Regions from separate parts of the Streptomyces sp. NPDC044061 genome, predicted to be linked through region 2. Evidence: riboswitches for the same ligand, from Rfam matches in the RefSeq annotation. Region 2 holds a riboswitch; the other holds the start of a gene.
The links. Region 2 has a riboswitch for guanidine ahead of AC07CM_RS08825 (DMT family transporter). Riboswitches for the same ligand answer to the same signal wherever they lie in the genome.

Region 1 (8,369 bases), on a different contig from region 2:
GGCGAGCCGGCGGCCCTGGCCCGGGTCGCGCGCGGCCCGGCCGAACTCCTCGGCCGTGCCCTGCTGGTGCGCGGGGACGGCACGTACGAGGGCGGTCTGGGCGGCCACCCCGAGCTGGACCGGACCGCGGCGGCCGAGGCCCGCGCACTGCTGGAGGCGGGGCGCACGGGCACGGTGGAGCTCTCGGCGGACGGCTCGCACTGCCCCGGCGGCCTCACTCTCCTGGTCGAGTCGAACGTGCCGCCCCCGCGGATGATCGTCTTCGGCGCGGTGGACTTCGCGTCGGCGCTGGCGCGTGCCGGCAAGTTCCTCGGCTACCACGTGACCGTCTGCGACGCCCGGCCCGTCTTCGCCACGCGGGCCCGCTTCCCCGACGCCGACGAGGTCGTCGTCGACTGGCCCCACCGCTACCTGCGGCGCACCGGGACGGACGCCCGCACCGTCCTGTGCGTCCTCACCCACGACGCGAAGTTCGACATACCCCTGCTGAAGACGGCCCTGGCGATGCCGGTGTCGTTCGTCGGCGCGATGGGGTCGCGCCGCACCCACGAGGAACGCGATCGGCGGCTGCGCGAAGAAGGCGTGAGCGAACGGGAGCTGGCCCGGCTGCGCTCCCCGATCGGCCTCGACCTCGGCGCCCGTACACCGGAGGAGACCGCCCTGTCGATCATGGCGGAGATCGTCGCGGCCAGGCGAGGCGGTACGGGCGCTCCCCTGACCGGCTCGACGACACCGATCCATCGCGACCGTGCGGAGGACGGCGGGGCGACGGCGGCCTGAGCGGACGAGCGGACGGTGGCCGGTCCGCCCGGACGCTCAGGTGTGGGGGCAGAGGACGAAGTCGGAGTGGGCACGCCAGGTGCGGTCGTCGCCGAGTCGGTCGAGCGCGTCCCTGATCCGGCGCAGGTGGGCGGGGGTCAGCTGGAGGGGTGGCTCGTCGGGCTGGTGGGTGGTGCGGACCGGGTAGTCCACGCCCGGTTCGGTCGTCATCTCGATGTGGCAGCCCAGCACATGGGTGACCGGCCGGTGGTCGGCGAACTCGATCAGGCGGTCGATGCTGCGGGTGAAGGCGGCAACGTCCTGGATGTAGAGCCGTCCGGGATAGACGCTGTCGCCGGTGAGCAGGAGACCGGTGGCCGGGTCGTAGTAGGTGACGGCCGCCTCGTGGTGGCCCGGGGTGGCCAGGCACTCCAGCACCCGGCCGCCCAGGTCGACACGGGCGACTGCGTCCGGGGCCGTGTCGAACCCGAAGTACCGCCAGGCGGTGTCGCGGTCGGCGCCCACCACCGTGGTGTCGGGCCGTCCCGCGAACTGCTCGTCGCCCGCGATGTGGTCGCCGTGCGCGTGGGTGTGCAGCACGAGCAGGTGGTAGCCGTCCCGGGGGTGACGGTCGAGCCAGTCCGCGAGCAGTTCGTCGACCACCCGGCGCAGCGGGAAGAACTCGGCGGACTCGGTGGCGCCGGTGTCGATCAGCACGGCACGCTCGTTGCCGCACAGCAGGAACAGGAACGGCGCCTCGTAGTGGACCGCCATGTTCTGCCGCAGGATGAACGTGTGCTCGTCGTACGCGTGGACCTGGATGTCCGGGTCGGTGTTGTGCTTGGCCGACGGTGAGCCGTGGATCCACCGCACGTCCAGCGGCCGGGGCAGGGGAGCGGCGGCGGTGAAGTCGATCTGGTGGGTGCCGGTGTCCACGATGTCTCCGCGCGTGCGTCGTCTTGGCGGGCCGGGTACGGCGCACATCTCGTCCGGGGCAGGCACGTCCGAGCCTCCGATCGGGACGCTACCACGCTGCCCAGCGGCCACGGATCGCGCGGACGACGCCCCGACGCCCGCCCCCCGTTCACGTGGACCTGTCTTCGGTGAGCAGACAGGCGGTCAGCGCCGCGATGTCGTCCTGCAGGCGGTCGTGGCTGTAGTCCAGCAGGTCCTGATGGAGCCGTTCCAGCAGCTCGCGCGGCGGCAGCGGCCCCCAGGAACGGAGGCGCTGGGCCAGGGGGTAGAAGGAGCCGGCGGGGTCGCGGGTCTCCGTGATGCCGTCCGTGAACAGCAGGAGCTGGTCGCCGGGCCGGAATTCATAGACGTCGACGTGATACGGGTCGCCGACCAGCATCCCGAGGTTCAACGGCGGGGCTGACCGGCCCCGGTCCAGTTCGCGCACCTCGTCGGGGCGGACGCGGAGCGGGGGAGGGTGACCGCAGTTGACGACGCGGACGACATGGCCGTCGGTGGGGATCTCGGCGAACACGGCGGTGACGAACCGTTCGCTCATCTCGCTGCCACCGAGCAGTGTCGCCCTGCGGCTCATGCTCGTCTCCACGCGGTCGGCGAGCGCGGGCAGATCGGGTTCGTCGTGCGCCGCCTCGCGGAACGCGCCGAGCAGGGCGGCGGCGGTCTCGACGGCGAGCAGACCCTTGCCCCGGACGTCGCCGACGAGCATGCGGACCCCGTACGCGGTGGGGACGGCCTCGTACAGGTCGCCGCCGATGCGTGCCTCGGCGGCGGCCGAGAGGTACAGGCTTTCCAGGAGAAGGTCGCCGATGCGGTGCGGAACCGGTCTGAGCAGGACGCGCTGCGCGATCTCGGCCACGAAGCGCACGTCGGCGAGCGTGCGCTCTCGGCGGGTCCGATGGGCGGCCAGGATCGTGCCGAGGGCGCCCACCAGGGCGGTGCACACATAGGCGGCCACGTAGTGGCGGTCCCACAGGTAGCCGACGGACCGGCCCGCACAGCACGGGGTACCGGCCAGCACCCCTTCGAGGAGGATGGCGAACGCCGTGGCGGCGGCGACCGTGACGGGCCCGTGGGCGAAGGCGGTCACCAGAGGGAGGGCGATCAGCACGAAGCTCACCGGCCAGTCCACGGGGGTCAGCGGCTCGAGCAGCAGCACGATCGCGACGTACATGACCGGAAGCCAGCGCATCCACGCCGGGGGAGCGGGCAACTGGGTCCGTACGGCCATGCCGACCCCCGGCAACCGAACGGCACGCCCGTTCCTCACCCGTGGCTCCCGCGCGCGGAACCCGGCGGACCGGCCGGAGCGGTCCTGAGGACGTGGCGTTCGGGCGAACGACACGCCCGAGGGTTCGGCTTGTGCGGCCTCGGCACACCGGACTCCAGTCATATGACCTCGACAAGAGGTCCAGCCTGCTGCGCCCGCTCGCGGCACACCGGTGATTGGTCCACTCGGCGGCATGTTCCGGCCCACCCGGGCGTGATAATATTCATCGACTGATGAATTACTGCTCTCGAAGGGCAGGGCCTGTCATGGATCGGACCACCTGTTGTGTAGTGGGAGGCGGCCCCGCGGGCATGGTGCTCGCCCTGCTGCTCGCCCGCTCCGGCGTCCGGGTGACGGTGCTGGAGAAGCACGCCGACTTCCTGCGCGACTTCCGCGGCGACACCGTCCACCCCTCCACACTGGCGCTGCTGGACGACCTGGGCCTGGCCGAGCGGTTCGCGCAGCTGCCCCAACGCCGGGTGAACACCGTCCAGCTGCCCGTAGGGACCGGCCACTCGGCGGTCACCGTCGCGGACCTCACGGTGCTGCCCGGCCCCTACAACTACGTGGCGATGGTGCCCCAGTGGGACCTGCTGGACCTGCTCGCCGACGAGGCCCGGCGCGAACCCACCTTCGACCTGCGGATGAACACGGAGGCGACCTCCTTCCTGATCGAGTCCGGCCGCGTGACCGGGGTGCGCTACCGCACCTGCGAAGGTCAAACCGGCGAGTTGCGCGCCGTGCTCACCGTCGCCTGCGACGGCCGCGGCTCACTGGCCCGCTCCCGGCCCGAACTGGGCCTGCACCGATTCAGCTGCCCGATGGACGCCTGGTGGTTCCGCCTGCCACGGCACAGCGCGGACCCGCGCGGGCTCGTCGGCGGCGCCGGCGAGCGCTTCCTGACCGCCATGATCGACCGCGGCGACTACTGGCAGTGCGCCGCACTCATCCCCAAGGGCACCGACCCCCAGCGCCGCGCCGCCGGCCTCGACCGCTTCCTGGCCGACTTCACCGCGGCCGTCCCCTGGCTCGCCGACCGTGCGCACGGCCTGCGCTCGTGGGACGAGGTGAAGCTCCTCGACGTGCGCCTCGACCGACTGCGCCGCTGGCACCGCCCGGGTCTGCTGTGCATCGGCGACGCCGCGCACGCGATGTCCCCGGTCTTCGGCATCGGGATCAACCTCGCGGTCCAGGACGCCGTTGCCGCCGCCCGCCACCTGGCAGAGCCACTGAACCGGGGGACCGTGGGCCTGCGCGACGTACGCGGTGTGCAACGCCGCCGCCGTCCGACGACGGTCGCCACACAGGCGCTCCAGCGCACGGCCCACGCCCGCTTCATCGCTCCGGTCCTGCAGGGCCGGCCGCCCCTCGGCAGCGCCGAGCGGGCCCAGCGCCTCGCACGCCTGCTCACCAGGTCACGTTGGGCGCGCCGCCTCCCCGCGTACTTCATCGGATACGGCGCACTTCGGGAACGCCCACCGGGCGCGGCCGTGCGTTAGCCGCCGCGGCCCCGGCACGCGTGCGCTTGGTGCCCCGCACCCGGCAATTGGCCCCGACCCGGCACCCGCCGGCCCCGCCCAGCCGTGGCACGATGGTGTTGAGCAGCACCCTGCGCAGGGGGTGTGGAACATGGCCGTATCCCAGTCGTCGCCCGCCTCGGGAACGCACCGTCCGGGACTGAGACGCGAAATCGGCTTCATCGGGCTGATCTGGGCCTCCGAGGGCTCGATCATCGGATCCGGATGGCTGTTCGGCGCGCAGGGCGCCCTCGCGGCGGCGGGACCGGCAGCGATCATCTCCTGGGCCATCGGCGGCCTCGCCATCCTGATCCTCGCGCTGGTGCACGCCGAACTCGGCGGCATGTATCCGGTCTCCGGCGGCACCGCACGCTTCCCGCACTACGCCTTCGGCGGAGCCGCCGGCGCCTCCTTCGGCTGGTTCTCCTGGCTGCAGGCGGCCACGGTGGCGCCCATCGAGGTGCTGGCGATGATCACCTACGCCCAGCACTACTCCTGGGCGAGCGGCTGGGAGAAGATCCAGGGCGGCGAGCACGTGCTGACCCCGCCCGGTATCGCCGTCGCCGTAGGCCTGATGGCGGTCATCACGGCCGTCAACTTCCTCAGCATCCGTCTGCTGGCCCGCACCAACAGCGCGGCGACCTGGTGGAAGGTCGGCGTCCCGCTGCTCACGATCTTCGTGTTCGCCATCGCCCAGTTCCACGCGAGCAACTTCACCGCGGCCGACGGGTTCGACCCCTACGGGGCCAAGGGCATCCTCTCCGCCGTCTCCACCAGCGGCATCATCTTCGCCCTGCTGGGATTCGAGCAGGCCGACCAGCTCGCCGGCGAGAGCGCCAACCCCAAGCGCGACATCCCGCGCGCGGTGATCGGATCGATCGTCCTCGGTATCGTGATCTACATCCTCCTGCAGGTCACCTTCCTCGCCGCACTGCCCGCGTCCCAGATCGGCAGCCACTGGGCCACCTCCGCCTTCAACGCGCTGAGCGGCCCGTTCGCCCAGGTCGCCACCCTCATCGGCCTCGGCTGGCTGGCCACCGTCCTCTACCTCGACGCCGTGATCTCCCCCGCCGGGACCGGCCTCATCTACATCACCGGCTCCTCCCGCGTCTCCTACGGCCTCAGCCGCAACGGCTACGTCCCCTCCGTGTTCGAGACCACCAACCGGCGCGGTGTCCCCTGGGCCGGCCTCATCACCGCCTTCGTGATCGGCTGCATCTGCTTCCTGCCCTTCCCCAGTTGGCGCTCCCTCGTCGGGCTGATCACCAGCGCCAGCGTGCTCATGTACGCCGGTGCTCCGCTCTCCCTCGGCGTGTTCCGCGACCGGCTGCCCGCGGCCCACCGCCCCTACCGCCTCCCCGGCGCCGGCTGGATGTCACCGCTGGCCTTCGTCGTCGCCAACCTGCTGATCCTGTGGTCGGGTTGGACCACCGACTGGAAGCTCGGCGTCGCCATCCTCATCGGCTATGTCATCCTGATCGCCAACCGGGTCTTCAAGATGAACCCGATCACTCCCCAGCTCGACCTGCGCGCGGCCCAGTGGCTGCCCGTCTACCTCGTCGGGATGGGCCTGATCGTCTTCCTCAGTGACTTCGGACCCCTCAAGCACCCCTGGTTCCCGCTCTGGTGGGACATCGGCGTCGTCGCCGCCTTCTCTCTCCTCATCTACTACTGGGCCCTGGCGGTCGCGCTGCCCGGCGAGCGGATCCAGCGGCTGATCGACCAGGTCGTCGTCCCGGAGGAAGAGGACGTCGTCTGACCGCGCGCCTGTGGGCACTTCCTCCGCTGCTCCGTTGGTGCCGACCCTCGTGGCGCGGGCGGAGCCTGGCGCAATGCCGCATGGCGATCCCCCTCACCGAGTTCCGCACTCCGCGGACGTACCGGCCTCGCCGCCGTGGCCACGGCGGTGCTGCTGGTCGCCACGCCGGTGGCGGCCGCGAAGCCGCCAGGCCGTTCACCCGGGCCGTGCCGCACCCACGACGAGTTGAGCCGGTCCGTGCACCACCTGGTCACCGACGACCGGATCGCCGGCGCCGCGGACCAGGCAGCCGCCGCCCGCAGCCCCATGGGGCTCGGCGCCCACCGGGTGGACGAGCACGTCCGCCCAGGCGATCCTGTGCGGCGACGTGGCCGCACCGCGCGGCTGGAGCTCTACTTGGCGGGATCTGTGGCGTGCCGGGACCCGGGACACCCTGTTCGGTCCCGTCACGAACGACATCGCCGTGCGCGCTCTGGGACCCGCCGCGCGAACGCCCGACGATGATCCCGAAGGACCGGCCGACCCTGCTCGTCGACGCGACCGGCGACCCGCGCACCGTCTACCGCGGCGCACCTGTCAGGCGTGAGCCGTGAGGATCATGTAGGGGGCGATACGGGTCTCCGCCGGTGCGTGCTCCGCGGCGGCGTCGGCGGGCAGGGTGGGCAGGTCCACGGTCGGGGAGGGGAACCCCGCCCCGGTCAGGAAGGACCGGTACCGATCGAGGGAGCGGTGGTGGGTGACCGTGCTCATCATGGCGCCGTCGCGCAGGCGCAGCAGCGTGGGCACGAGGTCGCCGTCGCCGTACACCGCTCCTGGTTCGCCGTTGCGCAGGGTCGAGAAGGCCACGCCGGTCGCCGCGGGGTTGAGGTCCGCGAGCAGGTACGGGGCACCGGGACGCAGGACCCGGCGGACCTCGGCGGTGAGGGAGGCCAGCCGGTCGTCGTCGGGGTCCGTGCAGTAGACCAGGCAGCACACGGCGGCATCCACGCTGGCGTCGGCGAGCCAGGGCAGGGCGCGGCCGTCGAACAGCCGGTAGGAGGTACGAGGGTGTGGGCGGTCGGCGCGGGCGATGTCCAGCATGTCCGGCGAGGGGTCGACTGCCTGCACCGTCCACTGCCCGGTGCCGGCCAGTTGTGCCGCGATCGCGCCGGTGCCGCACCCGATGTCCAGCACCAGCCCGTCATGGTCCTGGTTCCGGCGGAGCCGTCGCAGCACGGCGGGGAAGATGAGTCGCTCGGCCAGCCGCATGTCGCGGTCCCGGTAGGCGTCGGCCGCGGCGGAGGTGTCCCAGCCGATGGGGTGTTCGTCGGCGGTCAAGGCTCGCTGCCTCCTGGCCTGCACCTGGCCCCCCCGACTCTTGCGGAGGGGCGCTCCGCGGCAGCGTGACACGCGAGAAGGCCCGACGGAGCCCGGTGCTGGGAGATTCGCTCGAAGGGTGTCAAAAATCCGGTGAACCTGCACATGGTTCACCGCCGGGCCGAACGAAACGTGAACACTCGTCACGAGCGCGCGGAGAGCGGGTCACCCGGCGCGGGAGTATCCGCTTTCCCGAAGCGATGGCAAGGCCCTTGAGTGAGTCACAGTGGCGGGCCGCGTGAAGGGGTGCGAAATATTCGGTCACCGCACCGTCACCCCGGTGAAGCCCGGTTTCCCGAATCCTCCCGCCTCGAGGCTCGCAGGTTGGCCGCTCGTTTCCCGGCGTGCTTGGATCCTTCCCGTGGCACAAGTCGCCGGAAATCCCTTTCAGTTCAGGGAACCGGCGCACTTCGCCATTCCCTGTTCTTCTTTGTTCTTCTTTTCTGAAGGGAAACGACCATGACGAACCCCGCCTCCCGCATCGCGACGACCGAGATCTCCGAGACCGAACTGGACAACGTCTCCGCCGGTCTCGCCGCCGGAGGCTCCGGCGGCTTCTTCCTGGAGACGCCGATCGCGAACATCGCCGGCGGCATCGAGGCGATCGGCTCGGCCGAGGGCCTTTCGTCGGACGCGAGCCTGCACACCACCGCTGTGTGACGACGGCACAGAACCGGTCGTGGGGGGGGGGGGGGGGGGGGGGGGGGGGGGGGGGAGAGGGGAGGGGGAGGGGGGG
Region 2 (21,604 bases):
AAGCCCAAGCGGCCCAAGCGGACCGGATGGCGGCGGCTCATCCCCACCTGGCGCATGGTGCTCGGCACCTTCCTGATCGGCATCCTGCTGATCATCGGCCTGTTCTTCATCGGCTACTCGATGGTGAACATCCCGCCCGCCAACGCCCTCGCCACCAAGCAGAGCAACGTCTACCTCTACGCCGACGGCTCCCAGCTCGCCCGCGACGGCCAGATCAACCGCGAGAACGTCACGCTCGCCCAGGTCTCCAAGGCCGCTCAGCACGCCGTACTGGCCGCCGAGGACCGCGACTTCTACACCGAGTCCGCCGTCGACCCCAAGGCCATGCTCCGCGCCGGCTGGAACACGGCCACCGGCAAGGGCAAGCAGTCCGGCTCCACCATCACCCAGCAGTACGTGAAGAACTACTACCTGGCCCAGGAACAGACCGTCACCCGCAAGGCCAAGGAGTTCTTCATCTCGATCAAGCTGGACCGCAACAAGAGCAAGAACCAGATCCTCGAGGGCTACCTCAACACCAGCTACTTCGGCCGCAGCGCCTACGGCATCCAGTCCGCCGCCCAGGCCTACTACGGCAAGGACGCCGCCGACCTCGACCCGGCCCGCGCCGCCTACCTCGCCGCCCTCGTCAACGCGCCGAGCGAGTACGACGTCGTGGCCCACCCCGAGAACAAGGCCTCAGCCGTCGCCCGCTGGAACTACGTCCTGGACGGCATGGTCACCAAGGGCTGGCTCAGCCAGTCCGAGCGCGCCCGCCTGAAGTTCCCCATGCCGAAGGAGCAGACCATCTCCACCGGCCTCTCCGGCCAGCGCGGCTACCTCGTCGAGGCCGTCAAGGACTACCTCACCGAGAACGACATCCTCACCAAGGAGCAGCTGGAGGGCGGCGGCTACCGCATCACCACCACGTTCCAGAAGGACAAGCAGAACGCCTTCGTCAAGGCCGTCGACGACCAGCTGATGTCCAAGCTGGACAAGAAGAACCGCAAGGTCGACAACTACGTCCGCGCCGGCGGCGCCTCCGTCGACCCAAAGACCGGCAAGGTCGTCGCCCTGTACGGCGGCATCGACTACGTGAAGCAGTACACCAACGGCGCCACCCGAGGCGACTTCCAGGTCGGCTCCACCTTCAAGCCCTTCGTGTTCACCTCGGCGGTCCAGAACAGCTCCACCACCCAGGACGGCCAGACCATCACCCCGAACACCACGTACGACGGCACCAACAGGCGCCCCGTACAGGGCTGGAGCGGCGGCGCCTACGCCCCCGCGAACGAGGACCAGAAGTCGTACGGCGACATCACCGTCCGCAAGGCCACCGACCTCTCGGTCAACTCCGTCTACGCTCAGATGGCCGTCGACGTCGGCCCCGCCAAGGTCAAGCAGACCGCCGTCGACCTCGGCATCCCCGCCGGCACCAAGGACCTCCAGCCCTACCCGTCCATCGCCCTCGGCACCGCCACCGCCAGCGTCCTCGACATGGCGGAGGGGTACGCCACGCTCGCCAACCACGGCAAGCACGGCACGTACACCATGATCGAGAAGATCACCAAGGACAGCACCCAGGAGGTCGAGCTGCCCGACCGGCAGACCAAGCAGGCCGTCAGCCGCGAGGCCGCCGACACCACCACCTCCGTCCTGCAGAGCGTGGTCGACAACGGCACCGCCACCGCCGCCCAGGCCGCAGGCCGCCCCGCGGCCGGCAAGACCGGCACCGCCGAGGAGGACACCGCCGCCTGGTTCGCGGGCTACACCCCCGACCTCGCCACCGTGGTCTCCGTCATGGGCCAGGACCCGGTCACGGCCGCGCACAAGTCGCTGTACTACGCCCTCGGCCAGCCCCGTATGAACGGCGGCGGCCCGCCCACCGACATCTGGGCCCAGTACACGCGCGACGCGCTCAAGGGCAAGCCGGTCACCGACTTCGACCTCCAGCTCCAGCAGGGCGCCGACGTGATCCAGCCCCCGAGCACCGAACCCTCCGACCAGCCCGGCACCGGAGGCCAGGACAACGGCGGCACCACCACCGACGGCGGCCAGGACAACGGCGGCAGCACCAGCACGCCCACCGGAACCCCCACCGACGGCGGCACCACCACCGGCACCACCACCGACGGCGGCACCACGACGGACGGCGGTACGACCACCGACGGTGGCGGCACGACCACCACGGGCGCCGACACCGGCGGCGGAACCACCGGCGGTGACACGGCGACCGGCGGCGGCACACCCGGCGGAACCACCGGCGGTGACACGGCGACCGGCGGCGGCACACCCGGCGGAACCACGGGCACCGACACAGGAGGACAACCCTAGGAACAGGTCAGTGACCGCTGGTCGCCTTCAGGCCCACGACGGCGACCAGCAGCAGACACACGAAGAAGATCCGGGCGGCGGTGACCGGCTCACCCAGCACCACCATGCCGAGCACCGCCGCCCCCGCCGCCCCGATGCCCACCCACACGCCGTAGGCGGTACCGATGGGCAGCGACTTGGCGGCATACGACAGCAACACCATGCTGGCGACGATCCCCGCACCGGTGAACACACTGGGCACGACCCGGCTGAACCCGTCGGTGTACTTCATCCCGATCGACCAGCCCACCTCGAGCAGACCGGCCACGATCAACAGAACCCAGGCCACGAGAAAGCACCTCCGAGACGACGAAAACCTGTTCTCCGGTGCGTCGTCTTTGCCTGCATCCCGGTACGGCGCGTCTCGTCGGGCTCCTTCGAACATAGCAAAAGCGCGCGAAAGGGGCTGGTGACCACTGCCACCAGCCCCTTTCGACCCTGGAACCAGAAGTGTCAGAGGTACAGGCCCGTCGAGTCCTCGGTCCCCTCGAACCGGTCCGCTGCCACCGCGTGCAGATCCCGCTCCCGCATGAGCACGTACGCCACGCCCCGCACCTCGACCTCGGCCCGGTCCTCCGGGTCGAACAGGACCCGGTCACCCGGCTCCACGGTCCGTACGTTCTGCCCGACCGCGACGACCTCGGCCCAGGCCAGCCGCCGCCCGACGGCCGCGGTCGCGGGAATCAGGATGCCGCCGCCCGACCGCCGCTCGCCCTCACCGGTCTCCTGACGCACGAGAACCCGGTCGTGCAGCATCCGGATGGGCAGCTTGTCGTGCTGAGGGTTGCTGTTTCTGTTGGCGCTCACGCCTCGAACCTACCTGCCTGTGACCCGCCCGTACGACCCCGGTCAGCGCTTGCGCCGCCGCGAGCCGAAGGCGACCAGCCCGACGACCCCGACCAGCACCAGCGCGACAGGCACGACCCGCTCCAGCCGCGGCGCGCCCTCCTCGTCCACGAACTGCGCCCGCACCTCACTCACCACGCGGTTGACCTGGACGTACGCACGTCCCACCGTGTGATCGATATTGGCGACGACCTTGGCCTTGGCGTCCCCGACGATCGTCTTCGGATGCACCCGCACCCCGATCTCGTCGAGCGTCTCGGCCAGCACTGCGCGGCGGGTCTTGATGTCCGCCTCGATCTGCGCCGGGGTTCTGGTGTCCGACGTGTCCGCCACCGTACGGCCTCCGAAGTCTCCTGATGCTGTTCCGGACAGTCTGTCAGCTCATGGTCGCACCGCGCCGCAAGGCCCCCCGGTTACGCTGGCCCGATGAGCGAGCGACTCCAGCCGGGGGACGTGGCCCCCGCCTTCACCCTCTCCGACGCCGACGGCAACCAGGTCTCCCTGTCGGACCACAAGGGCCGCAAGGTCATCGTCTACTTCTACCCCGCCGCCCTCACTCCAGGCTGCACCAAGCAGGCCTGCGACTTCACGGACAACCTGTCCCTCCTGGCGGGCGCCGGCTACGACGTCATCGGCATCTCCCCGGACAACCCGGAGAAGCTGGCGAAGTTCCGGGAGAAGGAGTCCCTGAAGATCACCCTGCTCGCCGACCCCGACAAGAAGGTCACCGAGTCCTACGCCGCCTACGGCGAGAAGAAGAACTACGGCAAGACCTACATGGGCGTCATCCGCTCCACGATCATCGTGGACGAGGAGGGCAAGGTCGAACGGGCCCTGTACAACGTCCGCGCCACGGGCCACGTAGCCAAGATCATCAAGGACCTCGGCATCTGAGAGTCCCCTTCCGACGGCGAGCGGCCCGCACCGGAACACTCCGGCGCGGGCCGCTTCCCCTTTCCGGGCGTGACTGTCCGACAACCGGTTCGTTAATCCGTACGCACTGCGAACGTGCAGCCGGAACGGAGGGCACTCGATGGGGGCCAGTGCATACACCAAGGAGCGGCTGGAGGAGGCGGCTCGTGGGGCACGGACGTTGTCGGAGGCGCTGGAGAGGTTGGGGGTGGATCCGAGGAGCTCGACGCGGCGGTACGTGCTCGGGCGGATGCGGAAGCTGGGAGTGGATGTGTCGAACTTCGAGCGGGAGGGGGTGAGGTGGACCCGGGAGGTCCTTGCAGAGGCTGTGGCTGCCTCCACGAACGTGTGCGAGGTGCTGCGGCGGCTCGGGCTGGAGGTCGTCGGCGGTCACCACACGCACATCAGCCGGCGGATCAAGGCATACGGGATCGACACCACGCACTTCCGCGTGCCGACACAGCGGGGGAAGCCGTGGAACGCCCGAACGCCGGAAGCCCTGCTCGTCGAGCAGTCGGTCGGCCACGCCCGGCGCATTCCGAGCGACCGCCTGAAGTGGGCCATGACCTCCACCGGCATCGCGGAGCGTTGTGCCTCCTGCGGCACGGGGCCGGTGTGGCGAGGCCGTCCGCTCCCTCTTGAGGTCGATCACATCGACGGGAACTGGCGCGACAACCGCATCGAGAACGTTCGGTTCCTCTGCCCCAACTGCCACTCCGTCACGGACAATTACCGCGGTCGGGGCAAAAGGCGTGCCAAGGGTGGCGCCGCATGAGCAACGGCGTTCAGTACACGCGTGAGCGGTTGGAAGAAGCCGCCGAGCGGTGCGCCGGCCTCGACGAGGTCATCGTCTACTTCGGTACTCGCCCGTACGGCAAGTTGCGTCGATACCTCGCACAGAGGTTCGCGCACTTCGGGATCGACATCTCCCACTTCTCCGAGTCGGGCAGGGTTGCCCGTCCCGGGCTCGAGGAGTTGCGTGTCGCGGTTACCGAGTCGATCTCCATCGCAGAGACGCTGCGTCGCCTGGGTCGCCCGGATACAGGTACTCAGCGCGCGCTGCTCTGCCAGTGGGCCGCTGAAGGGGGCATCTCTACTGGTCACTTCCTGGGGCAAGCGCACCAGCGAGGCAAGGCCCGTGCGGACTCTTCCAGGCGCCCCGAGGACGTGCTGGTCAAGCATGATGGCCGACGTCGGACGCGCACCCATCTCCTGCGCCGTGCGCTCCGGGAGTCGGGCGTACCGGGGAGGTGCGCCGAGTGCGGGGTCGGCTCCGAGTGGTTCGGGCAGCCGATGACGCTGGAGGTCGATCACATCAACGGTGACTGGAGCGACGACCGACTGGAGAATCTGCGATTGCTGTGCCCCAACTGCCACGCCGTCACAGGCACCTGGTGCAGAGGGGGTCGGCGCCGCAGCGAGTAGCCCAGTACAGTAGGGCGCGGTGTGAGCGCCCGTACGCCAACGGCCGAGCGGCGATCTTTAGGTGGTCGTGTTTGTCGGTTCGAATCCGACCGGGCGCACAGGCAAAAGGAACCCCGTACCTGCGATTCAAAGGTGCGGGGTTCCTTCACGCAGTCAGCCCAGCAGCTCCCGCACCACCGGCACCAGCGCCCGGAACGCCTTCCCCCGGTGGCTGATCGCGTTCTTCTCCTCGGGGCTCAGCTCGGCGCAGGTCCGCGTCTGCCCCTCCGGCTGGAGGATCGGGTCGTAGCCGAAGCCGTTCGTGCCCGCCGGGGCGTGCCGCAGGGTGCCCAGCAGTCGGCCCTCGACCACCCGCTCCGTGCCGTCCGGCAGGGCCAGGGCGGCGGCGCAGGCGAAGTGGGCGGCCCGGTGCTCCTCCGCGATGTCGGACAGCTGGGCGAGGAGCAGGTCAAGGTTGGCCTTGTCGTCGCCGTGCTTGCCCGCCCAGCGGGCGGAGAAGATGCCGGGGGCGCCGCCGAGGACGTCGACGCAGAGGCCGGAGTCGTCGGCGACGGCGGGCAGACCGGTGGCCCGGGCGAGGGCGTGGGCCTTCAGCAGGGCGTTCTCCGCGAACGTCACACCCGTCTCCTTGACGTCGGGGACGTCCGGGTAGGCATCCGTGCCGACGAGTTCGTGCGGCAGTCCTGCGTCGGCGAGGATGGCCCTCAGCTCGGTGATCTTTCCGGCGTTACGGGTGGCGAGGATCAAGCGGGTCATGGGGGCCAGTATCCCTGTCGGGCCCGGCCCCCGAGGACTCCGCCCCTCACGGCCTGCCGACGGCCGGTGGTGCCGTGGGTCCCTGCCTGCCGGGGGTCGATGCGCGGGCGCTCCTGGTCGCCGCCTTCGCCTTGCTCGCGGCGGCCGTCAGGGGGCGGGCGACGTCCTCCAGGGAGCGGCGTTCGGCGCGTACCGCGAGTGCCGCCGCGACGAGGCCCGCCGCGCACATCAGGGCCGCGCCGATCTGGAAGGCGAGGACGGTGTCGCCGACCTTGCCGGTGTTGGTGAGGTCGGCGAACAGCAGCGGGCCGCTGATGCCGCCGGCGGCGGTGCCGAGGGCGTAGAAGAAGGCGATGGACATGGCCCGGGTCTCCATCGGGAAGATCTCCGAGACGGTCAGGTAGGCGCTGGAGGCGCCGGCCGAGGCGAAGAAGAGGACCGCGCACCAGCAGGCGGTCAGCGTGCCCGCGCTCAGCGAGCCCCGGTCGAAGAGCCAGGCGGTGCCGAACAGCAGCAGGCCCGACAGGAGGTAGGTCGAGGAGATCATCACCCTGCGGCCGACGGTGTCGAAGAGCTTGCCGAGCAGCAGCGGGCCGCAGAAGTTGCCGACGGCGATGACCGCGAAGTAGTAGCCGGTGCGGTCGGCGGGCACGTCGAAGAACTTGGTGAGGATCGCGCCGAAGCCGAAGGTGATCGCGTTGTAGAGGAACGCCTGGCCGATGAAGAGGGAGAAGCCGAGGACGGCCCGCTTGCGGTAGTCGGCGAAGATCGTGCGGGCGATCTCGAGGAAGGTGATGCTCCTGCGCTGGTGGATCTCCAGCTCGCCCTCCGGTTCGGCGAGCGGCTCGCTCTTCTCCGTCTCGATCCGCCGTTCGATGCCGGAGACGATCTCCTCCGCCTCCTGGTCCCTGCCGTGGATCAGCAGCCAGCGGGGGCTTTCGGGGACGTGGCGTCGTACGAGCAGGATCACCAGCGCGAGGAGGGCGCCGAGGGCGAAGGTGAGGCGCCAGCCGAGGTTCGCGGGCAGCAGGCCGGTGTTGAGCGCGACGATGGAGAGCAGGGAGCCGCCGACCGCGCCCAGCCAGAAGCTGCCGTTGATGATCAGGTCGACCCGGCCGCGGTACTGGGCCGGGATCAGCTCGTCGATCGCGGAGTTGATCGCCGCGTACTCGCCGCCGATGCCGAATCCGGTCAGGAACCGGAAGAGGAAGAACCACCAGGGTGCGAAGGAGATCGAGGTCAGGGCGGTGGCCGCGAGGTACACGGCCAGGGTGATCATGAAGAGGTTCTTGCGGCCGAAGCGGTCGGTCAGCCGGCCCCAGAACAGGGCGCCGAAGCAGGCGCCCGCCACGTACAGCGCGGCGGCGGTGCCGGTGACCTGGCCGGAGGAGATGGCCAGGCCGCTGCCGGGCTCGGAGAGGCGGCCGGCGATGTTGCCGACGACGGTGACCTCGAGGCCGTCGAGGATCCACACGGTGCCCAGCCCGATCACGATCGTCCAGTGCCAGCGGGACCAGGGGAGACGGTCGAGTCGGGCGGGGATGTCGGTGGTGATGGTCCGGCCGGCGTTCGGCGACGGTGTCTCGGCTGCTGTGCTCATGGGCTCCCTCCTCGTCGAGGACGAGGAGACGGGTGCCCTGGTCCGGTGCGGTTAGGCCCCGAGGCCGTGCGAGACGACGTAGATGAGCAGGCCGGCCAGTGAGCCGACGACCGTGCCGTTGATCCGGATGAACTGCAGGTCTCGGCCGATGTGGGCCTCGATCTTGCGGGTGGTGTGCTCGGCGTCCCAGCCGGCCACCGTGTCGGTGATCAGGGAGGTGATCTCCTTGCGGTAGGTGGTCACGACGTGCACGGCCGCGCCCTCGACCCAGCTGTCGACCTTCTCCTGGACCTTGGGCTCGCTCGCCATGCGTGACCCGAGGGAGAGCAGGGCGGCGCGTACGCGCAGCCGCAGCTCGCTGCGCTCGTCCTCGGCGGCCGCGACGATCATGGATCGTACGGCGGTCCAGGCGGAGGCGATCAGGTCCTGTACCTCGCCGCGGCCGAGCACCTCGCCCTTGAGCCGCTCGACCCGGGCGCGGGTGTCCGTGTCGGACTGCAGGTCGGAGGCGAAGTCGGTGAGGAAGCGGTCGAGGGCGCCGCGGGCGGGGTGGGAGGGCATGTCCCGTATCTCGGCGCAGAAGCGCAGCAGCTCCTTGTAGACGCGCTCGCCGACCTTCTTGTCCACGAATCGCGGGGTCCAGCCGGGTGCGCCCCCCTCGACGGCGACCATCACGTCGCCGCGGTGCAGCACGAGCCAGTCGTGGGCGCGGGAGACGACCAGGTCGACCACGCGTTTGTGCCCGCCGTCGGCCACGACCTTCTCCAGCATCTTGCCGATGCCGGGCGCGATCTCCTGGGCGTCGGCCCGCCGGGTGATCGCCTCTCCGACGACCGCCTGCACGTCGGAGTCGCGCAGGACGGTCAGGGCTCCTCTGAGGGCGGTGGCCAGCTCGGCCGTGACGCGGTCGGCGTGTTCCGGTTCGGCCAGCCAGGCGCCGAGCCGGCTGCCGATGCCGACGGAGCGCAGCCGCTGCCGTACGACGTCCTGGGAGAGGAAGTTCTCGCCGACGAACTCGCCGAGGGAGACGCCGAGCTGGTCCTTCTTGGTCGGGATGATCGCGGTGTGCGGGATGGGCAGTCCGAGCGGGTGCCGGAAGAGGGCGGTGACCGCGAACCAGTCGGCGAGCGCGCCGACCATGCCGGCTTCGGCGGCCGCCGCCACATAGCGCGTCCATGGCCCCGCGCCCTCGTGCGAGGCCCAGGTGGCCAGCACGTAGACGACCGCCACGAACAGCAGCATGCCGGTCGCCGTCAGCTTCATGCGCCGCACCCCGCGCCGGCGTTCCTCGTCGGCCGGGGTGAACGCGGTCATGGTCCGGTACGACGTCGTCCGGCTCGGTGTTTCCGTCTCCGTACGTTCCATCAGCTCCACCCGTTCGGTGATCCCGCACACAATTGTCCCTTCCTGACCGACTCCCGGAACGGAACAGGAGTTCCCGGCGTCTGTCTCACCGGGGGTTTGCGGCAGGTCCCTGTCAGCTCTCCCGAGCCCATGACGCATCATGGACTCTCCGGATCGGAGCCTTGGGCTCCCATCTCTCGAGGAGAACAACAAAAGCGTGACCAAGCGTCATGGTTATGCCGTCCTGAGTGCGCTCGTCGCACTGGTCGTGGTTCTGTCCGCCGTCATTTACCTCACGGTGGCCGCCGACGACGGCACCCCCCGCAGCACCTTCGCGGACAACCGTCCGCACCGCGACTCCTCCGTCGCTCCCGCCTCCACCGGCACCTGGGTCGGCTCCTGGTCCACGGCGCCCGTGGGCGGCGAGCCGGGCACCGAGACCGGCGGCCTGGCCGGGCGCTCCGTGCGCAACGTCGTGCACGCGAGCACCGGAGGGACGAGTGCCCGCATCACGCTGTCCAATCTCTACGGCCAGTCCGCGCTGACCATCGCGCACGCCTCGCTCGCCCTGGCGGCCGGCGACGGCACGGCGGCGGCCGACGCGCAGACGATGCGGCGCCTCACCTTCAACGGCGGCACCAGTGTGGTCATCCCGCCCGGCGGCCAGGTGCTCAGCGACGCCGTCCGCCTCGGCATCCCGCACGACACGGACGTCCTGGTCACCACCTACTCGCGCATCCCGTCCGGCCCGGTGACCTACCACCCGCACGCGCGGCAGGTGTCGTACGTCGCCGAGGGCGACCGCACCGAGGACGCGACCGGCATGCCGTACACCGAACAGACGGCGTACTGGCGCTATCTGACGGCCCTTGACGTCCTCAGCAACGAGGCCACCGGCACGGTCGTCGTCTTCGGGGACTCCATCACCGACGGCATAACCTCCGCCGTCGGCGCCAACCGCCGGTGGACCGACGTCCTCGCCGGGCGCCTGCGCACGGCCGTCGAGAGCGGCGACGCCCTGCCCCGCTACGGCATCGTCAACGAGGGCATCAGCGGCAACCAGGTCCTCGCCGACGGCCTCGGCCGCCCGGCCGAGAACCAGAGCGGGCTCGGCCGGTTCGGCCGGGACGTGCTCTCCCGGACCGACGTCAAGGTCGTGGTCGTCGACCTCGGCATCAACGACATCCTGCGCAACCCGAAGCTGGCCGACCCGAACCGGATCGCCGACGGTCTGCGCACCCTGGTCCGCCAGGCCCACGCCCGCGGTCTGAAGGTCGTGGGCGCCACCCTCATGCCGTTCAGGGGCCACCGCGGCTGGACCCCGGCACGGGAGGCGGTGCGTCAGCAGGTCAACGCCCAGATCCGGGCGGGCCGGGTGTACGACGCCGTCGTCGACTTCGACAGGGCCCTCAGGGACCCGTACGAGCCCCGACGCCTGCGCCCCGACTACGACTCGGGCGACCACCTGCACCCCAGCGACCTGGGCTTCGCCAGGATGGGTGAGGTCTTCGACCTGACGGCGCTGAAGGGTGCGGGGCAGGCGGAGCTGTAAAGCACCCGCGTACAGGGGTCGATGACGGTGGCTCAGGCTCCGGTCGTCGACCCCGGCCGTACGATCATCAGGATCGTCACGGCCGCCCACAGCAGGTTGAACATCCCGGTGAACATGGCCAGCCGCACGGTCGTCCCGCGCGTGCCGCCGCCCTCCACGAGCGCGGTCTGGGCCGGCAGCACCAGCGCGCCGAGCACCAGCGCGGCGAGGGCGGTCAGGGCGATGGACACGATCAGCCAGGCGCTGCCGAGCACGCCCATGTCGCTCGCGGTGGCGAACCCGAACACCGGGACGACGACGCCGACGACCGCGTACACGCGGCACGTCCGGTGCAGCAGCCCCAGGGTCTGCGCGGCCCGGGTGTCGTCCGGGGCGGCCAGCACCCTGCGTGCGGCGGGCGGGAACATGCTGGCGGCGACGGTGACGGGCCCGATGGCGACGATCGCGGCGAGTACGTGGACGGCGAGGAGGAACTTGGTCACGCAGGGACGCTATGCGGGCGGCGGTTCCCGCAGAAGTGGCGTGATTGCCACCACTCGACGGATTCCCGCCAGCCCGTCTCTCCTCGCACAACAGGGGTCTCGGGCAGTCCAGCCAGGCTGCGTGGCTTGGCGTCAATCCGTCGCACGACTAGATTCCTGCCATGCACACCGTGGCCGTCCTGGCGCTGGACCAGGTGATCCCGTTCGACCTGTCCGTCCCGATCGACACCTTCGGCTGGGCCCGGCTGCCGGACGGCCGCCCCGCCTACCGGGTGCGGGTCTGCTCCCCGGCGGGTGAGGTCAGCGCGGGGGCATTCACGGTCCGGGCGCCGTACGGTCTGGAGGCGCTGACGGACGCGGACACGATCATCCTGCCGGGCGTCGCCGACCCGACCGCGCCACTGCCGCCGGGCGTCGCGGAGGCGGTGCGCGCGGCGGCGGCGAAGGGCACGCGCGTCGCGTCGATCTGCGTGGGCGCGTTCGTCCTCGCGGCCACCGGCCTGCTGGACGGCCTGCGGGCGACGACCCACTGGCACGCGGCCGGAGCCCTCGCGGAGATGTACCCCGGGATCACCGTCGACCCGAACGTCCTCTACGTCGACAACGGCCAGTTCCTCACCTCGGCGGGCGCCGCCGCGGCCATGGACATGTGTCTGCACATGATCCGCAAGGACCACGGCTCGGCGGTCGCCGCGCACACGGCCCGGATGTCCGTGATGCCGCTGGAACGGGAGGGCGGGCAGGCCCAGTTCATCGTCCACGATCTGCCCCCGGCGCCCGCCGGCGCGACTCTGGAGCCCCTCCTGGCCTGGCTGGAGGACCACTGCGAGCGCGACCTCACCCTGGAGGAGATCGCGGCCCGGGCCCGCATGAGCAGCCGTACTCTCAACCGCCGCTTCCGCGAACAGACCGGCACGACACCGCTGCAGTGGCTGCACCGGGCGCGGGTGCGGCGGGCGCAGTACCTGCTGGAGACGACGCCGTACCCGGTGGAGCGGATCGCCGCCCAGGCGGGCTTCGGCTCCCCGACGGCCTTCAGGGAGCGTTTCCGCCGGGTGGTGGGGACGAGCCCGCAGGCGTACCGGAGGGCGTTCCGGGCGAGGGGCTCGGTAGGGGTGTCGTAGGGCGCTGTCGGCCCCGCCGTCGGCCGGTCAGCCCTGGTGCCGGTCGGCGACGGCCCAGGAGGCGAGGGCCACCGCGCCGGCGACACCGAGGACCGAGGGCCAGGCGCCGACCTTCTTGGCCAGCGGGTGGGACCCGGCGAACGCGGCTACATAGGCGGCGGTGAGCACGCCGGCGGCCTTCCCGCCCGCCTGCTTGCGCCACTGCTGAGCGGCGGCGGCACCGGCGACGGCCAGAACGGCCCCGCCGAGCTGCCGCTTCTTGGTCCAGCGTGCGACGCCGTAACCACCGACGAGCCCGGTCGCGGCGACCACCGCGCTGGGAACCCTGGCCATGACTGCCTCCTTGTGCGTCTCTTCTCGGGTCTGAGGCTAACGCGCAGGCGGGACCCCTCCCCGAACCTGAGTCCAGGCTTGTCAGGTTTCCCACCCGGCCGCACATTGGCCGAACTCCACCCCATGTCCGAGGCATTACGGGGTACCGGGCGTCCGGTGTTCCGCAGCGTCCCGGAGGAGGAGCCAGCGCGATGACCGTGACGACCCCGCAGCAGAGATCCACGATCCCCACCCCGTCCCCGCGCCCTCGCATACCCGAGGCGGCCGAGGACGCCGGCTGGCCGGAGCTGACGGAGGCGGTGCGCGAGGCGGGCCAGTACCCGACGAGGGCGGAGGCGGAACGAATCACCCGTATCGTCCTGTCAGCTCTGGGCGCGCACGTCATCGGCGACGAACGAGTGGCCCTGGTTCAGTCCCTCCCCCGGGAGGCCGGCAAGCTGGTCGCATCCCAGATCCCCGTGACCGTCCCCCTCACGGCTCGTGAGTTCGTCGAGTCGGTGGCGACCCGCATCGAGGGCTCGACGCCCGCGACGGCCCGCTGGGACGTCAGCTCGGTGCTCAGCGTCCTGGCGGACGGCCTCGGCGACCCCCTGACCACCCGACTCCTGACCCAACTCCCACCCGGTTACGCCCTCCTGTTCGGCCGAGCGGACCTGGCACCGACGGCATCGCCGGCATAGTCCTCCGGACTCGGGGCGCCGCACAACCGCCCGGCGGCGCCCACCGCCACGAGACCTACTGGAGCTCTTCCCCGGCCCCGCGACGGCCCTCCTCGGACCGGGTGCCTCCCTCGGACCCGGCGCCTCCCTCAGACCCGCTCAAGCGCCCGATGCGGCGCGTCCGGCAGCTCTACGGCGATCCCATCACCGGGCCGCACAAGGCCACCCACCCGCACGACACCCATGACACCGGCCTTGTACCGGACGCGCCCGTCCTCGCCGCGCCCGACGACCTCCTTCAGCAGCCCGCGCTGGAAGTTGTCGATCTGAGCACAGGGATTGCGCAGCCCGGTCACCTCGACGACGGCCTCGTCCCCGATCCGCAGCACCGTTCCCGTGGGCAGTCCGAGCAGATCGATGCCGCGGGTGGTGATGTTCTCGCCGAGCTCCCCGGCACCGACCCGGAAACCGTGCTCCCTTGCTTCCTCGAACAGCTCCTCATGAATGAGGTGGACCTGCCGCAGATTGGGCTGAGTCGGATCCTGAGCAACCCGAGACCGATGCTTGACGGTCACCCCCGCGTGCACGTCCCCTTCGACCCCGAGCCCGGCGAGCAACGTGATGCTCTCCCGGTTGTGCTTGGTGAAGGAGTACTCCCCGTTACTGCTGACGGCAGTGACAGTCCCGCCCATGTCGCAACCCCCGCTTCCGCTTGTCCGCTCTCGGTCCCAAGATCAGCCGAGAGCCTAACCCGCCCCGACGCGGCCCTGATGGCGGTAGGCCGGGGGCGGGTGCTCGGCCGACGACTGAATCCGCCGGCCGAGCACCCGCAGGTACGGCGACGCGGTACTCCTCGCCCTACCCCTCGCCCTGGTTCGTGCTCTGTTTCTCGTCCTACTTCTCGTCCTACTTCGCGGCGCGGAGAGTGCCGAGGAGCCCGTTGTTCTCGTCGTTGATGCCCGCCGCGAACCAGACGCTGTTCCGGCCGCCCGACTTGTCGGTGCCGCGCTGGAGCCCCCAGAGTCCCGGGATCACGATCGGGTGCCCGTTGCGGTCCCGAAGGGTTCCCTCGAAGTGGCCGGTCCGCAGGTCGAAGACGTTGATCCTGCCGTCTCCGAAGTTGCCGACGAGCAGGTCACCGGAGAACTTCCCGAACTTCTCGGGCGCCGTCTCCAGACCCCAGGGCGAGTTGAGCACGCCGTGGCTCGCGAAGCGCTTGAGCAGCTTGCCCTCGGTGCTGAACACGTCGATGAAGCCGTTGCCGGGACCGGCGACGTCGTCCTCCTTGCCGGCGTCCTGCTTGGCGTAGGTCACGAAGACCCGGTCGCCGATCAGCTTGACGTCGAACGGTGCGAAGCCGCCCGGGATGTTCGGGTCCTGGAATCGGCTGTCCGGCGGCAGGAGGTGGAACTTCTTGTCGAAGCTGTCGATGCGCGCGTCACGGAAGTTCGCGATCAGCAGACGCGGCTCGCGGCACTTACCCCCCTTGTTGCAGTCCTCTCCGTACTCCTTCTTGCCCGGCACGAGCGCCAGGCCCTTGAAGATGGCGTTCTCGCCGTCACTGTTCTCGTGTGCCACCCGTACGGCGCTCGTCGGGTTCACGTCCTTGTTGAAGGCGAAGATGTCACCGTCCTCCCCCGCGAAGAGGTAGCGGGCGACCCCGGACTTCCCCGACCCGGGGTCGGTGAAGCGGAAGGCGTCGGTGTCGTTGCGTACGACCCCGGTCGGGGCGCCGCCCTCGGGGATCGACACGACCTGGGAGAGGATGTTCACCGGCTGGTTGTCCCGAGCGCCCGAGTACTTCGTGGCCAGGTTCGAGCCGTTGTCCGAGACGAAGATGTTGCCGGCGGGCGTACGGACCAGACCCCAGGGGTTGACCAGGTTCGGGTCGGTCTTCTCCGCCCGGCCCGGGATGTCGGACACCAGGTCGCGCTCCCGGAACCCGTGATCGGCCCTGCGCGGTGAGCCCGCGGCCCCCGCCGGCGTCGCGGCGACGAGCGCGCCGAGCGTGCCGAGCGTGCCGAGGGCGAGCGTGACCGTGGTCAGCCGCTGCAGGCTGGGGCGGGGTCTGCGGGTGGGTGCCTGTGATGCCATGCGGATTACTCCTGTTCAAGTACGAGCGAACAGAAAGAAGTAATCTCATGCGACCGTAAATACACACATAAGCGACACGCAGGCCCCGTGATCGTTGGACGGAATTTGACGCTGCCGTCCACCGGCAACCGAGAGCCCCGGTGAACGGCCACGACTGGACCTTGACCTGGACCGGGCCTCTGGCGGTCGCGGCCGACCTGGCGGCCTGGACGTCAGAGGCGATCCGCCGCCGGCGTGACGGCGGGGTGCGGGAGAGGGCATGCCCGGCAGGCATCGTCACGCGCGCACATCGTCGTAGAGATCCTCTTCCTCGAATGGCTCTGCCTGCCCGGCAGCCGCCCGCTTCTCCCGCTCCTTGAGGACGACGAAGCTTCCCAGCGCGGCGGCATGGGCTCCCTTGGAGAAGGGCAGCACTTGGAGCGTGATGTGGGGCTACTCGTTGACTTCGAGTAGTTGCTCGAGCTGCTCCTTCATGATCTGAGGTGACCCGACGACGCGGCGGATCACGGACTCGTCGAGGATGGCCAACAGGCGCGGTGGCTTCGGGCGGGTGAGGATCTCCTGCCGCTTCATACGGATATCGACCAGGCGCTCGATCCCGGCATGCTCCAGAGGTACTTCGTTGGCCTTCTGCAGTGCTGTGCTGTAGGCGCGCGCCTGCAAGAGGCCAGGGACGTAGACGCTGGAGAAGTGGCTCTCGCGCACTGCTTCGTCCTCAGGGGTGAGCAACAGGTTCACGCTCTCGGGAATGGAGTCTGCGAAGGAGTTCCACCAGCCTTGCTACTTGGCATTCTTCGCTAGCCCAGTGTGGACAGCTCTGTGTTCTGACCTCTCTGTGGCCCGTCGGTCGCCGACGAGCAGGCCGAGTCGCTGAGGCTGTGGGCGAGCCCGACATGGAGATTCATGCACCGTCTCTTGTCTCGGTGCTTCCTGCACCATGGGCGACCGCCCAAATGAAGAACTCCCAAGCCTCGCCTCCGAGTCCGATAGTTGGTCCGTTCTGCTTCGAGTCGCGTATGTGCATGCCTTCAGAGGTATGCGCACACTCCACGCACTCCGTTCCGCTGCCACCGCTATAAGATGACTTGAACCACCGCAGTTGTGACGATGCTGTCATCAAAGCTCCTTGTTGATCCGGTCGATGAGCTCGGCTGAGGACTCGAAATCGAGCGCCTGGGCGCTTAGGTACTCGAACGCCAACCTATAACGTTCGAGTTCCTGGGGCTTCTCCATGAAGAGGCCTCCACCGATGAGGTCTACGTACACCACGTCCAGCTCTGGAGCTTGCCCGCGCAGAACAGCGAAGCTGCCGACGGTAGCCGCGTGCGCGCCGCAGGCGAACGGCAGCACTTGGAGGGTGACATGCGGCCGCTCGGAGATGGTGAGCAGATGGTCCAGTTGCTGTCGCATGACCTCTCGGCCGCCCACCAGCCGTCGGAGAGCTGCCTCGTCGATCACACACCAGAGATGCGGTGGTTGCTCGCGATCCAGCAACTCCTGGCGCCTCATGCGGATGTCGACCATGTGCTGGACCTCACGCTCCGTGCAATGCACTTCCGAGGCTCGGTGGACGACTTCGGCATATGCGCGCGTCTGAAGTAGGCCAGGGACATACATGCAGGCGTAGTGGTCCTCGCGTACAACCTCGTCTTCGAGCGTGAGCATGAGGTTCATGGACTCGGGGATGGGGTCCGCGAGGGAGCGCCACCATCCCTGGATCTTGGCGCCCTTGGCTAGCTCGACCAGCGCCAGACGTTCCTCATCCGGAGCACCGTACTCGCGGCAAAGAGCGTCGATGGCTGGCCACTTCACAGCCCCTTCCTTCGTCTCGTAGCGACTGAGCGTCGCCTTCGAGATCCCGACGCGAGCCCCCGCCTCCTCCAGGGTCAGCCCTTTCAGCTCCCGGAGTCGACGAAGGTCGGCTCCCAATTGACGCCGCCGAGTGGTGGGTCCAACTGCCATGCCTGCGACCCTTTCTGTCGATGCGCTAGATCGTCCTCGACCTCTTGAGGAGACGGCAAGGTGGTGTGCGCCGGGGCGTGTTGGGTGTCGCCGCGCTCCACTTGCCCAGTTATGAGAGTTCCATTTTGAGAGTTTCACTGCAACTGTAGGTGACCGGTAGGCCACTGGGCGCACGGAGCGTCATGGGTAGCGTGAGCGAGAGAGCGGGGCATGTCATGGACTGCACCAGTTGTATGGCACCTACGGTGTGGGAACTGCCGTTCCTGGCTCGAGCGGAAGAAGTCGGCGCACTTCGGCGCGTTCTGCGGCATCAACTGGAACTGTGGGGGTTGCCGGAACTGAGTGAATCCGCTCAACTGTGCGTCAGTGAGCTGGTCGCCAATGTCATCAAGCACGTGGGCCCTGGCACTCCTGCCACGCTTGCAGCCAGTCTGAGCGGTAGCCGCCTGCGGCTCGCAGTCCAGGACCCCGACCCCCGCGTCCTTCCGGTTCTGGCTGACACGAACTCGGACGCTGAGGCGGGGCGGGGCATGATGCTCATCGACGCTATTGCCGACCGTTGGGGTGTCGATCTCACGGCCGGCCGCAAGGCGACATGGTGTGAGCTCCGCACCGAACTAGCGACGGCAGACGTACACCCCGCAGACCTCCGCACAGGGCGGGTCGCCAGGGTGCTTGGGCTCTATGCCGACGTGCCGAAGCCGTCAACCAGCTCCCAGCTAAGTCGACTGGGGGCAGCGGTGGCGGAGGAGATGGCGATCAGGGTGATCGCCGATCTCCTGCACTGGCTCGGCTCCTACGGACGGGACTCTGACGACGTGCTCGACCGAGCCCAGGCCCACTTCGAGGCCGAGACCCGTTTACCGACGGCGGGCCCTTGCCAGGGTTAGCCCGCTGTGATGGCCGAGTACGTCCATACGTCGGCCGGTAGTTCGTGCTGTAGGCGCCAGGTGATGGCCATCGGCTTGCTCCCGGTGTGGCCCTCGTACGTGGTGGGGCCGAGGAGCATCCAAGGCTGGGACTTGCCGATGTCGGAGTTCTTGTAGCGTCGCATGAACAGCAGGACGTGGCTTCCGCGATCCCTGTGTTGTTGGTAGCGCAGGCCGGTACGGGAGTCGGAGGCCGTCGAGTTCTGGGACTCCCAGTGGAAGAGCGTCGGGCTCAACGCATAGTCCTTGTACCGGATGGTGGGCGAGAAGTCCTTCTCGTTCTTTTCCAGCGTGATGAGAAGAGCGTCCGTTTGCAACTCCTCAACCCACTGCACGCCCTGCGCGAAAGAACGGGGCATCTGCCCACCGAAGCGGGCCACACCCAGGGCGGCGAGGATTTCGGAGCGGTTGTAGGACCCGTGCGCCTTCAGTGGGATCTGGCTGAGGCGGCCAGACAGCGGGATGGGGAAGTGGTCGGCCTGCTCGATGACGTGCGAGATCAATTGTCTCAGCTCGTCGCGGAAGATCCGCTGGTCACGCAGCGATTCCAGGCCGTCCTGGAAGCTGGTGAAGCCGCCCGCGTTGTCCCACAGATTGAAGAACAGCATGCGAGCGTACGACTGATCGGTGGGGCCCAGTTCCTCGTAGGGCGGAGCGTCGTCTTGGAGGAGGCGCAGGTAGGCGCCCGCACGCTCCGGGTCATCTACGTGGAGGAAGGCGTGGACCCGCTTGAGTAGTGCGGCTTCTCCGGGGTACGCGGGTTCGTCGACCAGCCCGGCGCGGCGCAGGACTGTCGTCCAGGAGTTGTCGCTTTTGTACAGCTCCCTGATCTCACGACGGCTCTCCCGAAGGTAATCGGCGAGGCGGGGGGTGCCGTAGGAACTGACCTCCTTCACCAGAGTCTTCACCGTGGCTGCCAGCTGAGTCCGGATGTTGCTGACGACGAGGTCTTTCGACTTGCCCTCGAGGATGATCTGGCAGCCGGACGGCAACTGGGGGAAGTCGTGCTCGATGTGGTCGAGGAGTCGGTTGCGCGACAGATTGGTCAGGGCCCGGAACTGTTCCTCGAAGCGGAACTCGGCCCGATGCTGTCCGATGAAGTCGAGGACGGTGAGTACGGGCTTTGTTTCGGTTCGCCTCAGGCCACGGCCCAACTGCTGGAGGAAGACGGTGGCGCTGTTGGTGGGGCGGAGGAGGAGCAGGGTGTCGACGTCAGGGATGTCGAGCCCCTCGTTGAACAGGTCGACAGAGAAGATCACCTGGAGCTTCCCGTCACGAAGGTCGGACAGTGCCTGAGATCGGACGTCAGAAGGTGAGTCACTGTCGAGCGCCACCGCCTCGAATCCGGCTTCTCGGAAGAAGTCCGCCATGAAGTGGGCGTGTGCCTTGGTGACGCAGAAACCCAGCGCCCGCATGGCGCCCGGGTTGGAGACCTTGTCCCGGATCTGCTTCACCACGATCCGGGCGCGCGCCTGGTTGCCCGTGAAGAGGTTGCCGAGGTCCTGGTCGGCGTACGAACCTTTCTGCCATCCAAGATTCGTCAGATCCGTGCCGTCTGGGACTCCGAAATAGTGGAAGGGGCAGAGCAGGTCGTTTTCCAGGGCTTCCCAGAGCCGTATCTCGGCAGCGATTCGGCCCTCGAAGAACTCGTCCTGGACGTTGAGCCCGTCCATCCGCTCGGGCGTAGCCGTCAGGCCTAGCAGCTCATGCGGAGCGAAGTGATCGATGACCCGCCGATAGGTAGTAGCCGTGGCGTGATGGAATTCGTCGATGACGATGACGTCGAAGTGCTCGGAGGCCAGCTGCTCAAGACGCTGAACGTTGAGCGATTGGACGCTGGCGAAGACGTGGTTCCACTCGCGGGGATCCTGCCCCGCATGCAGCAGCTCCCCGAAGGACGCATCGTCGAGCACCTCCCGGTAGGTACGCAGAGACTGCTTCAAGATCTCCTTGCGATGGGCCACGAACAGCAGCCTCGGTCGGCCGTCACCGGACTTGCCGCACAGGCTGCGGTAGTCCAGCGCGGCCATCACCGTCTTCCCGGTTCCGGTCGCGGCCACCAGAAGGTTTCGGTGCCGCCCACGAAGCTCCCGCTCGACGGTGAGCCGCTCCAGCATGTCCCGCTGATGGGGGTAAGGGCGCACCTCCAGGCCAGAAAGACTGATCTTCAGGTCTGTGCCGGACCTGGTGCCACTCGCCTGGGCCAGAGCTTCATCGAGGCGTTCACCGTGGAGGTCGGGGTCGTACGTCTCGAAGGCAGTGTCGTTCCAGTACGCGTCGAAGGTGGCCTCGAACTTGTTCAGTACGGCAGGTGTCGCGACGGACGACAGGCGTACGTTCCATTCCAGGCCGTCTAGAAGTGCCGCCTTGGAGAGGTTCGAGCTGCCGACGTATGCGGTGTCAAAGCCCGTCTCGCGCCTGAACAGCCAGGCTTTGGCATGTAGTCGAGTCGAACGGATCTCATAATTGACCTTGACGGTGGCACCAAAGTCCCGGACCAGACGGTCGAGCGCGTGGCGATCGGTGGCGCCCATGTAGGTGGTCGTGATGACACGGATTGGCACGCCCTTTTCCTTCGCGGCGCGCAGCGAGTCTTCCAGGACGCGTATGCCGTGCCACTTCACGAAGGCACAGAGCAGATCGATACGGTCCGCCGTGGCCAGCTCAGCCCTGAGTTCGGCACCGAGACTGAGATCCTCCGGGGAGTTGGTGATGAGCGATGTCTCAGATAGGGGCGTCAGAGGACGCAGGGCATACACACCTGCTGCCTCCTGCCGGGCGAGAGTCAGAAGCTGCCGGGGTCCCTCGACAATGGTGTTGACGGCTTCGGCATCGCTGGATTCAGGAACACTGGTTGCGGCCAGTGCGTGCAGGACGTCGTTCGCGACCTTGACTCGCTCCTCGGCCGGAAGTTGGCTCAACCTTTGACCGACAGCTTCACCGATGTAGCGAGCCAGGACATGGGGAGCGGACTCCGAGCTGACCTCGGCGGCGATGGCTTTCCAGCCGGAGGCCTCGAATCGCTGCAATTCGTCACGTACGTCACGCGTGATCAGCTTCTCGTAGACACCTGGGATCGGCTTTGAAAGACCCCTCGGTTCTGCCACTGCTGTTCCCCCTAACCCCTCGTGCCGGTAGGGATCATTTCTAACAGCAGCTACTGACAAGGGAAGGCTCTGTGGCGAAAGGCCTCCGGGCCCCCCTGACCCGGGCCGCTCCAGTGCTGGGGAGGAA

Region 1: another riboswitch for guanidine. It lies ahead of AC07CM_RS31285 (MBL fold metallo-hydrolase); the one in region 2 lies ahead of AC07CM_RS08825 (DMT family transporter).

The regions. Positions count from the first base shown of each region.
Region 1 covers NZ_JBWKFL010000022.1:1,054-9,422, forward strand. Annotated here, with positions in the region: gene AC07CM_RS31280 (XdhC family protein) at 1-780, shown strand, start outside; gene AC07CM_RS31285 (MBL fold metallo-hydrolase) at 817-1,695, opposite strand; guanidine-III (ykkC-III) riboswitch at 1,708-1,775, opposite strand; gene AC07CM_RS31290 (PP2C family protein-serine/threonine phosphatase) at 1,844-2,962, opposite strand; gene AC07CM_RS31295 (FAD-dependent oxidoreductase) at 3,268-4,500, shown strand; gene AC07CM_RS31300 (APC family permease) at 4,631-6,277, shown strand; gene AC07CM_RS31305 (hypothetical protein) at 6,473-6,727, opposite strand; gene AC07CM_RS31310 (class I SAM-dependent methyltransferase) at 6,854-7,594, opposite strand; gene AC07CM_RS31315 (hypothetical protein) at 8,093-8,293, shown strand.
Region 2 covers NZ_JBWKFL010000004.1:331,612-353,215, reverse strand. Annotated here, with positions in the region: gene AC07CM_RS08830 (transglycosylase domain-containing protein) at 1-2,313, shown strand, start outside; gene AC07CM_RS08825 (DMT family transporter) at 2,321-2,641, opposite strand; guanidine-III (ykkC-III) riboswitch at 2,679-2,749, opposite strand; gene AC07CM_RS08820 (GroES family chaperonin) at 2,806-3,108, opposite strand; gene AC07CM_RS08815 (DUF3618 domain-containing protein) at 3,202-3,531, opposite strand; gene bcp (thioredoxin-dependent thiol peroxidase) at 3,625-4,092, shown strand; gene AC07CM_RS08805 (HNH endonuclease signature motif containing protein) at 4,232-4,885, shown strand; gene AC07CM_RS08800 (HNH endonuclease) at 4,882-5,535, shown strand; tRNA gene AC07CM_RS08795 (tRNA-Leu) at 5,561-5,633, shown strand; gene rdgB (RdgB/HAM1 family non-canonical purine NTP pyrophosphatase) at 5,689-6,291, opposite strand; gene AC07CM_RS08785 (MFS transporter) at 6,338-7,891, opposite strand; gene AC07CM_RS08780 (DUF445 domain-containing protein) at 7,943-9,256, opposite strand; gene AC07CM_RS08775 (SGNH/GDSL hydrolase family protein) at 9,453-10,787, shown strand; gene AC07CM_RS08770 (hypothetical protein) at 10,820-11,269, opposite strand; gene AC07CM_RS08765 (GlxA family transcriptional regulator) at 11,431-12,393, shown strand; gene AC07CM_RS08760 (hypothetical protein) at 12,421-12,726, opposite strand; gene AC07CM_RS08755 (DUF2267 domain-containing protein) at 12,918-13,406, shown strand; gene AC07CM_RS08750 (MOSC domain-containing protein) at 13,535-14,077, opposite strand; gene AC07CM_RS08745 (TIGR03118 family protein) at 14,292-15,479, opposite strand; partial or broken gene AC07CM_RS08740 (DUF5753 domain-containing protein) at 15,837-16,307, opposite strand; gene AC07CM_RS08735 (DUF397 domain-containing protein) at 16,381-16,596, opposite strand; gene AC07CM_RS08730 (helix-turn-helix domain-containing protein) at 16,596-17,441, opposite strand; gene AC07CM_RS08725 (ATP-binding protein) at 17,687-18,331, shown strand; gene AC07CM_RS08720 (DEAD/DEAH box helicase) at 18,328-21,477, opposite strand.